One region of the Bacillus sp. mrc49 genome, then DNA from elsewhere that is predicted to be linked to it. Evidence: riboswitches for the same ligand, from Rfam matches in the RefSeq annotation. Region 1 holds a riboswitch; the other holds the start of a gene.
What was found. A riboswitch is a leader RNA that binds a small molecule or an ion and turns the genes downstream of it on or off. The one in region 1 is predicted to bind thiamine pyrophosphate.
Positions count from the first base shown of each region.

Region 2: another riboswitch for thiamine pyrophosphate. It lies ahead of CVN76_RS22730 (ABC transporter substrate-binding protein); the one in region 1 lies ahead of tenA (thiaminase II).

Region 1 covers NZ_PHNG01000800.1:351,664-359,210, forward strand. Annotated here, with positions in the region: gene CVN76_RS28025 (MFS transporter) at 1-612, shown strand, start outside; gene thiE (thiamine phosphate synthase) at 650-1,282, opposite strand; gene thiM (hydroxyethylthiazole kinase) at 1,263-2,084, opposite strand; gene thiD (bifunctional hydroxymethylpyrimidine kinase/phosphomethylpyrimidine kinase) at 2,081-2,887, opposite strand; gene thiW (energy coupling factor transporter S component ThiW) at 2,856-3,383, opposite strand; gene tenA (thiaminase II) at 3,393-4,082, opposite strand; TPP riboswitch at 4,175-4,279, opposite strand; SAM riboswitch class I at 4,429-4,533, shown strand; gene CVN76_RS28055 (Fur-regulated basic protein FbpA) at 4,695-4,883, shown strand; gene CVN76_RS28060 (aspartyl-phosphate phosphatase Spo0E family protein) at 5,137-5,313, shown strand; gene CVN76_RS28065 (GNAT family N-acetyltransferase) at 5,407-5,913, opposite strand; gene CVN76_RS28070 (DUF459 domain-containing protein) at 6,131-6,835, shown strand; gene CVN76_RS28075 (DinB family protein) at 7,023-7,505, shown strand.
Region 2 covers NZ_PHNG01000762.1:25,866-33,412, reverse strand. Annotated here, with positions in the region: gene mbcS (acyl-CoA synthetase MbcS) at 1-1,444, shown strand, start outside; gene CVN76_RS22745 (amidohydrolase) at 1,588-3,219, shown strand; gene rarD (EamA family transporter RarD) at 3,267-4,196, shown strand; gene CVN76_RS22735 (protein-glutamine gamma-glutamyltransferase) at 4,256-5,086, opposite strand; TPP riboswitch at 5,314-5,423, shown strand; gene CVN76_RS22730 (ABC transporter substrate-binding protein) at 5,551-6,555, shown strand; gene CVN76_RS22725 (thiamine-binding protein) at 6,567-6,851, shown strand; gene CVN76_RS22720 (ABC transporter permease) at 6,848-7,547, shown strand, end outside.

The sequences.
Region 1 (7,547 bases):
ATGAGGCCCTCTGCATTCAGTAATTTGAAAAGTGTCTGGAAAAAGGAATATTTGCGCCAGACAATCGTATTGTGGATATTATGGTTTTGTGTCGTCTTTTCCTATTATGGAATGTTTTTATGGCTGCCGAGTGTCATGGTCCTAAAGGGCTTTAGCATGATCCAAAGCTTCGAATATGTATTGATCATGACGCTTGCACAGCTTCCGGGCTATTTTTCGGCAGCATGGCTGATCGAAAAGGCAGGACGTAAATTCGTTCTGATCACATACTTGATCGGTACGGCCATCAGTGCCTATTTCTTTGGCTCGGCCGAAGAGTTAGCTCTCCTTATTGCATCTGGAATGTTTCTGTCATTCTTCAATCTGGGAGCATGGGGTGCACTTTATGCATATACACCTGAGCAGTACCCAACCGCGGTTCGAGGTACAGGCACTGGGTTAGCGGCCGGCATCGGCAGGATAGGCGGTGTCCTCGGACCATTGCTTGTCGGGTATTTGGTTGCTTCAAGCACTCCGATTTCGACGATTTTCACTATATTTACAATCGCCATTCTCGTGGGTGCCATTGCAGTAGCCTTCGGTAAAGAAACAAAGAATACCGTTTTGACATAAAGGTGGAGGGGACTGAATGGTAGTCCCCTCTTTTGCGTCATGTGAATACTTTTATCATTTCTAATAGGGATGTGGAAGCCTCCCGCGGATTTTTTGCATTCATGATGGCTGAAACGACGGCGGCTCCGGCCAGGCCTCTATCAGTAAGTGAGGCAATGTTATCGGAATTGATACCCCCGATGGCCACAGCTGGAATCGATACGCTTCGGCAGATATCCTCCAAATCGCGGATCGCCATTGGCGTTGCATCTTGCTTTGTCTTCGTAGGGAAAACCGAACCAACGCCGATATAGTCCGCACCATCTCGTTCCGCTTCGAGAGCTTCCTTCAGATTCGAAACGGATACACCGATAATCATTTCTTCTGGGACCATTTGCTTGATGACGGAAAGAGGGAGGTCATCCTGGCCAATATGTATCCCGTCCGCGCCAATAGCGAGGGCTATATCCACCCGGTCATTAATGATCAGGGGAGTGGACAATTCGTTCAATACCTGCTTTAAGGCCGCAGCTTTTCTATAAAAGGACAGGGATGAATTGTTCTTCTCCCTAAGTTGTACAGCCGAAACGCCACCAGCAATCGATTCCGAGATGATTTTGGTCAAGTTTACAATATCTATCGACTCTTCCGTAACTAAATATAGGCTTAAATCAATGTGTGATTTCTTCATTCATTTTCACCTCATTCATCCACATTTCCTTATCCATTCTTGATATTGCGTCAATTAAGCGCACCCGAAAGGTTCCTGTGCCTTCATGCTTTTGCAAGGTTTCAGCAGCGATCTCCCCTGAAATGCTCATCGTCGAGATCCCGGCAACTGCTGCAGCATAATAGTCGTCCGTGATTCCGGAAAAGGCGCCGATAAGTGCGGTGGCCATACATCCCGTGCCTGTTACATTCGTTAATAGAACGTTTCCGTTATCAATGAGGGATGTGTGCTTCCCATTGCTAACAGCGTCGATGGCCCCGCTGACCACGACGACACTATTCAACCTTTTTGCTGCAGAAAAAGCAAGAGCCTCATTGCTTATCGTCAGTTCCTCTGAGTCGACTCCCCGTGTAACGATATCGCCGCCGATCAAACGGTGAATCTCGCTCGCATTACCGCGGATGATCTGGAAGGAGACCTTCTTTAGAAGCTCACTAACTTTCTCTGTTCGATACGGTGTGGCGCCAACTCCCACAGGATCCAAAATGACCGGGATATTTCTGGAGTTTGCCGTCCTCCCGGCTATCTCCATGGCTTCCAGGGATTTTTCATCAATCGTACCGAAATTCAGGACAAGTGCATCCGCCAACTTGACCATCGCTTCGACTTCCTTGGGACTGGATGTCATCACAGGTGATCCACCGATGGCAAGCGTGGCATTTGCACAGTCGTTGACCGTAACAAAGTTGGTGATTTGGTGTACAAGTGGTTTTCTTTCTTTTACCTTTTCAAACAAGTCAGCTGCCGAAAACTTTATATTCATATGGATTCACTCCGTTCTTTTTTTGAAAATGAATGAAAATGATGGACAGGCCCATGTCCCCCTCCTATTGAAAAACTATTGCGTATCGCTTCGGAGATATACAGCTTGGCCTGCTCAATCGACTCTTGCAAAGATTGTCCATTCGCCAAGTTGGATGCAATCGCGGAGGATAGGGTACAGCCAGTCCCGTGAGTGTTTTTCGTATGGATTCTTTCTCCTTTTATCCAGTGAAAGTTCTTCCCATCATAAAAGAGGTCGTTTGGGTTTCCCTCTGCATGCCCCCCTTTAAGTAAAACGGCATTGGAACCCAATTCAATCAAGGATAAACAGGCTTTGTAAAAGTCTTGCTCCGTTCGAATCGATAAACCAGTAAGTACCTCCGCCTCCGGTACATTAGGGGTAATGAGCGTTGCAAGCGGGAGCAATTTCGTTTTTAGGGCAGTGACGGCTTTTCCGTCCAGCAAATGGTGGCCGCTTTTGGAAATCATGACTGGGTCAAGGATGACGATGGCCGGTAAGTAGGTATTAAGAGCTTCAGCGACTGTTTCGACAATTTCTTTTGAACCAAGCATGCCGATTTTTACTGCATCGACGTGTATATCTTCGAAAACGGCAGCCATTTGATCAGTGATGATATCCGTGTCTATCGCCTGAACGGAACGTACTTCCTTTGTGTTTTGTGCAGTGACGGCCGTGATGACGGACATCCCGAAGATCCCATGTGCAGAAAATGTTTTGATATCGGCTTGTATCCCGGCGCCGCCGCCTGAGTCAGAGCCTGCGATGGTTAATGCTTTTTTCATGGAAAAACCCCTTCATATAAGTATTTTTCAATAATATTTTCAGTAAAATGAAAGCGAAAATGGCACCTGTCATTGAACTGAGCATAAAAGCTGGCATAATGCCAAAAAGAGCTGCTTTTTCCCCCAAGAGGAGTACCGCGATCGGATAACAGGCAAGCGAACCTAGAAGACCGGTCCCCGTCACTTCCCCTAGACAGGCGAAAGTCAATCGCTTTGTTTTACGATAAAGGTACGCAGCCAGCAGTGCACCGATCATACTGCCAGGAAAGGCGAAAAGTGACCCCGTACCAGATATATTTCTCAACATGGAAACGAGGAAAGCTTGAGTAACCGCATAAGCAGGGCCGAGTAAAACAGCTGTCAGGACATTGGCCAGGTGCTGAATGGGAAAAGCTTTCACAAATCCTACCGGGATGAATATAAAGGAACTGGTTATAGTCGTTATGGCCGTGATCATTGCCGTCAACGTCATTTTTCTGATTGTGTTGATCATCATGTCTATGACCTACAAGGGCCAATCCTGCTCATTTTGAACCATATCCCAGAATAAATATTCGTAGCGGGAGGTCACCAAGAAGTGCTTTTCCAGTCTCTGCAGTTCTTTTTCAGGCATTCCTTCCGTCAATTCCTCCAATAAAGCAATCAGCCACTTATGTGCTTCACCGAATTCTGGGGAGGAATAGGATTCAATCCATTTTGCATAGGGATTGTTATCCAAATCTTTGCCATTTCGTTCTTTTAAAAGCAGACCGATTTCATAATAATCCCAGGCACAAGGGAGAAGACAGGCGATTAAATCTGCCAATGTACCATGTTGAGCAGCATTCAGCATGTAACCCGAATAGGCAAGGGTAGTGGGAGTAGGTTCCGTATCCTCCAATTGCTTTGGAGTAATTCCGAATTCCAAGGCATAATGCCTATGGATATCCATTTCGACCTGTATCGTTTCATTCAAGATTTCCGCAAACTTTGCCATGGTTTCAACATTATGCGCTTTAATGACACCTAAAGCGAAAAGCTTGGAATAATCCATCAAATAGATATAGTCCTGCTTCAAGTAATAAGCAAACTTATGTTCAGGAAGCGTTCCGGTTCCGATAGCTTGGACAAAGGGATGTGAATGGTTCCTTTCCCAAATTTCCTTTGCGCGTGCATGAAGTCTGTCACTGAAGGTTTCTGTTTTAATATTTTTCATGTTCATCCCCCTTTATATAGAATCATTATTTAGAGCCAATAAAAAAACCCGTTCCTGAATAACGGAACGGGGCAGATGGATAAAGCCGAAATGGGCGATATCATCCACTTTCCTCCGCCGGTATGAGCCGGTTCAGGTTCAAAGGGTCCGGAAATTACTTCCATCTCAGTCTTGACAAGACTCCCCTAGTGGTGTGCATTGTATGTAATTACTGACATCATATCAGAAAGCCAAGAAAATGCAACCCGCCTTTGAAAGGGAGGAGAGTGGAAAAAAGGGGAACGAGGCAATTGACTTTTGTGAATTATTGGGATAAAATAATGTTCACATCATTTATATAATTGAATTCTTATCCAGAGAGGTGGAGGGACTTGGCCCTATGAAACCTCGGCAGCAGACCCATAATGGGAACTGTGCTACATCCAACAAGCGATCGCTTGGAAGATAAGAAGAGCCGTCCGGACCCTGTCAGCCTCTTCTTTAATTGAAGAGGCTTTTATTTTTGTAAAATAGTGTTTAAGGACATAATAGAAAAGGTATATATAATTTGGTGAAATTGAAACTTGTTAAGGTAGCTTAGGCTCTAAGCTGACAAGGAAAGGAGCCATTAACATGGCAGAAGTATTTAAGTGGATCGAACAGAGGAAGGCGTTGCTGATAGAAGAGCTATTGGCGAAAGGAGTATACAAAACCTCTGATGAAAGGCACCTTTATGATGCCCCTTTAAAAGTATTGGAAGATGAATATAAGATCGTTATAAATAGGTCTGATAGCGAGTCTCCTACAGAATGGATGACATAGCAAGAAGCAGGCGATCATTCAATAAAGATCATGTATATAGAAGGAAGCATTCGCAGTGTACATCGGTGAATGCTTTTTTATATGGAAAGATTGTTGTCACAAAAAATACATATTTAAAAGATTTTATAGGAATTTTGTCACATTTGTCCGCTAAAAAAACACATTTTTCCTTTCTGAGATAGTTGATTTTAACTACGAGTTTCATTATGATTGAAAGTGTAAAAATATTGAATATATGGGAGGTGTATATAAATTGCTTTCCAAAAAGGTTACCCCAGAAAGAATAGAAGAGAAGAGAAAAGAGATGATGGAATTGGCAAATATTTTTGGTATAAACAGTCTTCTGACGATTCAAGCTAGTCAAGAATTGGATACCCTGTTAAACGCGTTAACAAAGGATTTGAAAGCTGAATATTCAGGGGATTCCTAGTTTTCTTGAAATCGTGAATCTGATATACACATGATGGTGAATTTCTCCATGTAAACAAAAAAACTATTGCTGAAGGCAATAGCTTTTGAATAATCATGCTTCTATACGTTTACCAAGGATGACCAAATCCCGTTCAATGCCATCGAGCTCGGCAACTTGCGGTAAGTGCGCCCATTCTTCAAAACCAAATTTGGAGAAAAGCTTCATGCTAGGTAAATTATGAGCGAATATGAAACCTAATAGAGTCTTCACCCCTAATTTCGGGCTTACTTCAATTGCCTTCTGAATCGAAATCCGTCCGATTCCTTTTCCCCGGAAATAATCATCAATATAGATGCTGATTTCCGCCGTAGAATTGTAGGCGGGCCTTCCATAGAAAGATTGAAAGCTCATCCATCCTGCGGTTTGTCCTTCAAAAGTAATGATATATAGCGGTCTGCTTTCTGAATTATGCTCCTCAAACCATTTAACCCTCGATTGTACAGATATCGGGTCCGTATCTGCGGTGACCATTCTGGAGGCAATTGTGGAATTGTAAATTTCCACAATTTTAGGCAAATCCGATAATTCAGCCTCTCTGAATTGTATGTACTCGTTCATCATAAACTCTCCAATCCATTACTTTTATTAACATCCAGAAGTTCCTATTACATAATTTGATAGTGAATTGTGGTCATAACCAAATCATCTGAAAGTTTTATATTATCATACACTTTCTCCTCGTTATCTGCCAATTCATTTTTATTGTTACTTATGCTCATTTTTGGGTATGTAACATATAAAATGCTTCTTAGCTATAAAACAAAAGGAGAAACGAATGAAAAAATTAACTGGCTTATTAATGATTGTCCTCATTATTTGTTTTGTCGTATATGAATTTCAACAGGCTGCGGCGTCGAACCGTGTACAGCGGGTCATGGCTTTTGGCGATTCTTTAACATACGGTAAGGGAGATAAGCATGGGGAAGGCTATGTAAAGGGCTTGAGGGATGAACTAAACAATCCTGAGTCGGATCAAAAAGTAAGCTTTTGGAATTATGGAATTAAAGGGCAGGAAACGGATGGCGTCATCGAACAGCTCGATGATTACCGAATCCATACTAAACTCGATAAAGCCGACACATTCATCGTTTATATCGGCACGAATGACTTCATCAATAGTAACGGCGGCGACTTGACCGAAATAAATGATCGGAAAATCGATGAGGGCAAGCGGGAATACATCAGGCATCTAAAAAAGATCACAGCAACACTTCTAAAGAAAAATGATAAGGCCGATATCCTGGTAGTGGGCCTGTATAACCCGATCATTGACAACCGAAAGATCGAAAAGCACATTCAGGATTATAACCAATCAATCAAGGATGTAGTGAAAAAGGACGAAAGGATGGTATTCATTCCCACCGATGATTTATATAAAAACAAAAAGAAAGCCGATTATTTCAGTGATGAAATTCACCCCAATGAAAAAGGATATAGGCTCATCACAAATCGGATACTGGCAAGCTACGACTTCAAATGATAGCCATGGAATGTAGACAAACTCTAAACTGCCTTACATGTTAAACACCGAATGAACATGTAAGAGGTATTTTACTCTTCTTTTTATCAAATCTTTTCTTTTCATAAGTATTATGATTTTACACATTACTATAGAACATGGAATAATTATGGGAGATTAATCCGGATTATATGAGGAGATGCTAATAATGAATCAAAATGAAAAAACCAGGGAAGAACTTCTGAATGCAGTCAACGGCTTCTCGGATGAACAGCTGAATGCCCATCCTGAAGAAGGACGATGGAGCATTATCCAAGTATTGGATCATTTATATTTAATGGAGCGGGCCATCACAAAGAGCATTGCCGATAAATTGCACAGTGATGAGAGAGTTCCTGCGGCGGACAAACCGATCGAGCTTACTGTAAACCGTGAAGTGAAGGTCGAAGCGCCTTCATATGTCGTTCCGTCGGAATCATTCCAAACCTTGCAAGAAGTCAAGGATAAATTGGCCGAATCACGTGCCGCATTGGTACAACTTGTCGACAGCGCAGATGAAAAGGACCTTGAGGAAAAGTCATTTCCTCATCCGTTATTCAAGGATCTAAGTTTGAAGCAATGGATACCGTTCGTGGGATTGCATGAAAAAAGGCATTTGCTGCAAATCGAAGAGCTAAAATCTAACTTATAATAAAAAGAAAAACTCATCCGAACCTGGTTGAGTTTTTCACTT
Region 2 (7,547 bases), on a different contig from region 1:
AATTAAACGTGCAAATAGAATCGGAAATGCCTTCAAGAAGGAAGGGCTGGGAAAAGGAGATACCGTCCTGATCATCATTCCTCGCTTGGTAGAGGCTTACCAGGTGTATTTAGCCGCATTGAAAATAGGCATGATCGTCATCCCTTGCTCGGAGATGCTGCGTGCAAAGGACTTGGAGTATCGGATTGGCCACGGTGATGTCAAAGGGATAATCAGTTATCATGAATATACTTCTGAACTGAATGAGGTCGATGGTGCGGCTGGCCTTCTGAAATTCTCAATCGGTAAGCCGGTGGAAAGTTGGCTGGATTTGGATGAGCTTGCCGCTGCCGAATCGGATCAGCTGGAAATGGTTGCGACGAAGAGTGAGGATATGGCCTTCTTATCTTACACTTCCGGAACGACAGGAAATCCTAAAGGGGTCGTCCATACACATGGCTGGGCTTATGCCCATCTGAAAACATCAGCTGCAAACTGGCTCGGAATCAGTGAAGGGGATGTCGTTTGGGCCACGGCCGGTCCAGGTTGGCAAAAGTGGATTTGGAGTCCTTTCCTGGCGGTTCTGGGTACGGGAGCGACAGGTCTGGCCTATCATGGGAAATTCGAGGCGAAGAAATACCTTCAGCTGCTACAGGATTACAAGGTGAATGCGTTATGCTGCACACCGACCGAGTACCGTCTGATGGCCAAGGTGGATAATCTTGATGATTATGATCTTTCACACCTTCATAGCGCAGTATCGGCTGGTGAGCCCCTCAACCAAAAAGTATTCGAGGTCTTCAAAAATCATTTTCATATTGAAGTCCGGGATGGATATGGACAAACCGAAAATACCTTGTTGGTGGGTGTTACAAAAGGGATGGAGATCAAGCTGGGCTCCATGGGCAAACCGACTCCGGGAAACCATGTGGAAATCATTGATGATTCCGGCAACCCTTGTTCTCCGGGCGTAGTCGGGGACATTGCCGTGCATGTCGATACACCTGCACTCTTTAAAGAATATTTTAAAGATCCCGAGCGTACCTCGAAGCAATTTCGTGGTGACTATTATATTACCGGCGATCAGGCGAAAAAGGATGAAGAAGGTTATTTCTGGTTTGAAGGGCGTGCCGATGATATCATCATCAGCTCTGGATATACCATCGGGCCATTTGAAGTGGAAGATGCACTTGTCAAGCATCCGTATGTGAAAGAGTGTGCCGTTGTAGCCAGTCCTGATGAAATGAGGGGTCATGTGGTCAAGGCGTATGTCGTCTTGATGGATGATATCGACCCGCTTGGCGAGGACCTGGTCAAAACACTCCAAACACATGTAAAAGAATCGACGGCCCCATATAAATATCCAAGGAAAATCGAGTTTCTTGATGAGCTTCCGAAAACGACCTCCGGTAAAATCAAACGGGTTGATTTACGGAAAAGGGAAGAAGGAATCCTGAATAACTAATCGTGAGCATTGGTCAGCCATCCGGCTGACTTTTTTTCTATGGACGGGATGGCATGGAATCTTACCTATGGGAATCTGTGGAATGAGATGGTACACTTACTGCATATCCGTAAGAAACATTTAATAAGGAGTGTAAAGCCGGTATGGGAACGTTATGGTTCAATGGGTCCATTTATACGATGATTAAAGAAGGAGATCGGGTGGAGGCTCTTTTCAGTGAAAAGGGCGTGATAGTCGACACGGGCAGTCTTGCTTATATAAGACAGGCGTATGCCGGCAATATTTCCAGGGAAATCGACTTAAAAGGACAAACGATGCTTCCGGGGTTGGTGGACAGCCACCTTCATTTGGTCGGGCATGGCGAGCGCCTGCTTCGTCTAGACCTTTCCTTGATGGAAGCCCGGGATGCCATTCTGAGCGCCCTCAAGGAAAAGTGCGCCGTCACACCCGCAGGAAAGTGGATTGTCGCTGAAGGATGGAATGAAAATGAATGGACTGATCCTGACTTGATTTTACGGGATGAGCTTGATGCGATATCGACGGAGCATCCCATCGTCTTGAAAAGAATCTGCCGCCATGCCTTGGTGGTCAATTCCAGTGCCCTCTTGGCAGCGGATATCAAGGAGGAGGCAGAAGAACCGGCAGGCGGTGTGATATGCCGATATCCCGATGGGCGATTAAATGGTCTATTCAAGGAAAGTCAGGCACAGAACTTGATTTTAGACAGCCTTCCCGGCATTGACCAGGACTATATCGAAGCTGCGCTTTCAGAGGCGATACAAGATGCGCATAAGCTTGGACTGACGGGAGGCCATACGGAGGACCTCCATTATTACAATGGCTTCGTTCCGACTTACGAGGCGTTTAAATCGGTCATCGAGGATAAGGGGATGGCCTTTCGAGCCAATTTGCTCGTACATCATGAGGCCCTTGAAGATATGCTGGCAGCAGGAGGCCGTTATCAAGAGGGAACGCAATATATCAAGTTCGATAGCATGAAAATATTCACCGATGGCTCCTTAGGGGGGCATACAGCCTTGCTGAGCGAGCCGTATGCAGATCAAAGCGGTACGAATGGCGTAGCGATATTCACGGAAGCAGAGCTTCGCCATTGGGTGCAAAAAGCAAGGCAGGCAGACATGCCGATTGCGGCCCATGCCATTGGCGATCTTGCGTTTGAATATGTATTGAATGCCATTGAAGCTCTGCCTCCGAAAGACGGACTGCATGATCGGCTCATACATGCCCAGATCGTCCGGCCGGAGCTGCTGGAGCGGGCAGTCAAACTGCCGGTGATCTTTGATATCCAGCCCGGTTTCGTACCGTCCGATTTTCCTTGGGTGGAAGAAAAGGTTCCGGCAAAGCTATTGGCATCCTCATACGCCTGGAAAACCTATTTGAATATGGGAATCACTTGTGCGGGCGGTTCAGATGCACCGATCGAGCCATTGAATCCAATCTTGGGGATCCATGCAGCTGTCACGAGAGCGAAAATCGATAGTGATGATGCGGGATATGGCTTGGCTGAAAGGCTTACCGTTTTTGAGGCATTTTCTCTATATACGAAAGGGAGTGCCGCGGCAATTGGCCAGGAAAAGCGGCGCGGTATGATCTTCAAAGGGTATGATGCCGACTTTACCGTATTTGATTTGGATGTCTTTGCAGTGAAGCCTGATGATCTCCTAACAGCTCAAGCGGTCATGACGGTCATTGATGACAGGATCATGTATGATGAAAATAACAGTTGCAAAACGAGTCATCGGAATGCAGAATAGGTAGATGGTTTTAAAAGATCAAGGAATGAATGGAAAGAAGGCAGGTTATGAAAGTGAATGAACAAAAAGAAGGGGCGATCTATGCCGCTCTTTCTTATATGATGTGGGGAATTGTTCCGGTGTACTGGAAATTCCTCCAGGGGGTCGGTGCAACAGAGATACTGGCGCAAAGGGTATTATGGTCTTTCGTCTTCATGCTGGTGTTATTGCTGTTCATGAAAAAATGGCAAGCGTTTCTTGACTATGTCAAGAATATAGTTCGTAACCCGAAACTCTTTATGGCTTTACTTACAGCGTCACTGCTCGTTACAGCTAACTGGGGAGTGTTCATCTGGGCCGTTAACTCCGGCCGGATTCTCGACACCAGCCTTGGCTATTATATCAATCCGCTAGTCAGCGTCCTCTTGGGCGTGATCGTCTTAAAGGAAAAATTGAGCGGAGCGCAAATCATGTCGTTCGCGCTTGCCGGAATCGGTGTTTTGATCCTTGGGATTCATTTTGGCACCATTCCCTGGGTCTCCCTTGTCTTGGCGATGACCTTTGGATTGTACGGATTGGCGAAAAAAATGATCAAGGCCGAATCGGCGATCGGGCTGACGCTAGAAACGATGATGGTGACGCCCCTCGCCCTTGGTTACCTGATATACTTATCGGCCCAGGCAGACATGAAATTCTTTACAGCTGGGAGCACAGGCTTGCTGTTGGTTGGCGGCGGGATCGTCACGGCGCTACCTCTTTTATACTTTGCAAAAGGAGCAGAAAAGATCCCGCTTTCGATGCTTGGCATTTTTCAATATATCGCTCCGACCTTATCTTTACTGATCGGTGTATTCGTCTATCATGAAAGTTTTACCAAAGCACATCTTTTAGCCTTTTTGTTCATATGGTCTGCTTTGGCCGTTTATACACTTTCCATCACGAAATGGGGGCAGGCAAGCGCCCGCAGGTTCAAAGAAAAGAGGAATATGGGTGCATGAATGAAAAAGATGCTTGGCGGAGCTTTTCCTCCAAGCATTTTTTTATGCAGGGCCATGCATCAGGATAGGTGAAACGTCGAACCTATTTCAGAAACGATCAAATCAGGGAGGCTGTTGAGACGGGGTATCTGTTCTTTCCGGATGGGATAGGGTTGGACTGTGTCAAAATAATAGGAACTGTCAAGGCTGACGATATGGTCTGTCAGGTAGGCCGATATGGTTGCATTCGATTTTCTATTATCGTTTAACTCATCAATGATTCCTTTAGAATTGGTAATGCCGATCCCGTGGCCAAAAAAGAGATTTTTCCCTAATAATATCGCATTTTCCCCTTGCCATTCAGGCTTTTTTTCATCATGTTCCGGGTTTTTGAAATACACGCAGTCCCCTGGTAAATAATCGGTGCCGCGGTGAACGAGCAGGATCATATTCGTTGGGGGATGCCAGTCATATAGAACGAGGTCTGAAAAAAGATAGTCAAACTTCCGCGGGCCGATTACATCCATGATCCCCATTAAGAACGTGACGACTATTGCTGTCCCGCATTCGAAAGCATATAGCGTTCCATTTTGGAAAATATCTGCAATGGCAACATGGGGAGGAATTCCTGGCTGAAGGGTGAAGGTGCCATCCTTTGCAAGGTGCCAATATCGTTGATTTGTTTCCGATTCATCGAGTGTAGCAAATTCAGCACCGCTTTTATCTAATGAAATGGCTGCCTCCATGACTCGAAGCCTCAATTGAATGTCGAAATTAAGTTCCTCCAAGTTCCGGTATTCAAAAACGGTCGCATATCCCGCCAGCAATTGTAGCAGTTCCAGCGCCTTGGCAGAGGGTATTCCTGGCTGGAGTTGACTGATATCTAACCATTTGTGATTAATCTTGATCATGATCATATCCACCTTTTGCTTATGAGTTATGAATCTGGTACATGGAAATGTCTGCAGGTCATGGTCATTATATGATTATCCGCATGGAAGTGATTATGTGAAGGAGGAAAAGTGCCGGTAATGAAGCATGTTTCGGATGGCAGATGTAGGAGATTTTTTAACGGAAGCAAATTAGTTTTCCCTTTTCCCGATGAATTGATATAATGATAGAGAAAAGTCCATATGTGCGAGAAATGTAGGGGAGCCAGTAATGCTGGCTGAGATTGCATCCTTTAGATGCTGACTCTTAGAACCTGATCTGGATGGTGCCAGCGGAGGGAACATATTATGACAGATTTTCCGTTTTGTATGTTAACGTCCGAATTCATCTTCGGGCGTTTTTTGTTTTATGATTGGCAAAATGCACCTGGCGCCCTTAATATTCCTGCATGTGGATCTTATACGATGAGTAGGAGGATACCCGCTTGAATAAATTTTTGCCATTGCTGACTTCGTTGTTCCTTTTAGCTGGATGTGGCGCCGGCGGAACGAACGAAAAAGATGAAGCAACAAAAAAGGAAGATAATGAAGGATTGAAAAAAGTGTCGGTCGTTCTCGATTGGACACCGAATACAAACCATACAGGATTGTATGTAGCCAAGGAAAAGGGGTATTTTAAAGAACAAGGATTGGATGTCGATATCATCATGCCAGGTGAAGCCGGTGCGGATAAGCTGGTGGCCTCCGGGAAATCCGAATTTGGCGTAAGCTACCAGGAAGGCATTACCCAGGCCCGCGTCCAAGGTGTGCCGATCGTTTCACTGGCTGCAGTCATCCAGCATAATACCTCTGGATTCGCATCTCCAGCGGATAAAAACATTAAATCCCCTAAGGATTTTGAAGGGAAAACATATGGTGGCTGGGGGTCACCGGTAGAAAAGGCCATCATGGATTCGCTCATGAAAAAAGAAAATGCGGATGTAAATAAAGTCGATATCGTCAATACAGGGGATGCTGATTTTTTCACTTCAGTTAAAAGGGATGTAGACTTCGCCTGGATTTATTATGGATGGACAGGTGTCGAGGCCGAGCTGAGAAATGAAAAGCTGAATATGATTTACTTGACTGATTACTCGGATAAGCTCGATTACTATACGCCTGTTCTGACAACGAACGAAAAGCTGATCAAAGAAGATCCAGACACGGTTAAGGCATTCGTTCATGCAGCTTCTGAAGGGTATCAGTTTGCGATTGATGATCCCGATGCGGCAGCGGACATTTTAATGAAGGCCGCTCCGGACCTGGATGCCAAACTAGTGAGGAAGAGCCAGGCGTGGCTTGCGGATAAATATCAGGATGATGCTCCGCGCTGGGGTGAACAAAAGCTTGATATATGGAAGAATTACAGTGATTGGATGAGAGAAAATAAGCTTCTTGAAGGTGATTTTAAACCTGAAGAGGCGTTTACCAACGAATTTTTACCTAATTAGGAGGAAAAAAAATGGCCAGTTCTTTAATCAGTATACAAATTATTCCTAAAGGTGAAAATGTCATTCCTTTAGTCGATGAAGCAATCAAGATCATAGATGAATCAGGTGTCAAATACGAGGTTCACCCCCTGGAAACAACCATGGAGGGCGAGCTTTCCCAGCTATTTGCGGTGATAGAAAAAATGAATCAAAGAATGATTGAACTAGGTTCGCCGAATGTCATTTCCCAAGTCAAAATATTATATCAGCCGAGCGGGATCACGATGGATACGTTGACGGAGAAGTATCGGGCATGATCGGAAGAAGGATTTGGAAGAAGGGGGCTCCCTTCTTTCTTTTAGTATTGCTGCTGATCGCATGGGAGTCAGCGACAGCGATATTGAAAATCGAAAAATGGCTGCTTCCTGCTCCATCTGCCATTTTCATTGAAGGAATCGAGTCTTTTCATAATCTATTGGGACACCTATTATCAACGACCGAGCTTGCGATATCCGGTTTTTTAATTGGAAGCTGTATCGGCTTATTGATTGCTGCGGCCTTACATCTGTTTTCAGGTGTGAAAGATGCCGTCTATCCCTTGCTCATTTTGTCACAGAATATTCCCATCATCGTGCTGGCACCGCTTTTAGTGATCTGGTTTGGCTTTGGGATGCTGCCTAAGCTCATCGTCATTTCCCTTGTATGCTTTTTTCCGGTTGCCGTTGCCTCATTGGATGGCCTGCGCCAGACACCGTATGAACTCAAGCATTATTTTAAGATGATGGGAGCGGGAAACAGACAGTTGTTTTGGAAGCTCGAACTTCCCCACTCGATTCCGTCCATTTTCTCCGGCCTCAAAATCTCGGCGACCTATAGTGTAATGGGTGCAGTCATTTCGGAGTGGCTCGGGGCGAAATCCGGGATTGGCGTATATATGACACTCGCCTCCTCGGCGTTCAGGACCGATCGGGTGTTTGTAGCCATTTTCATCATTATGGGAATGAGCCTGCTCT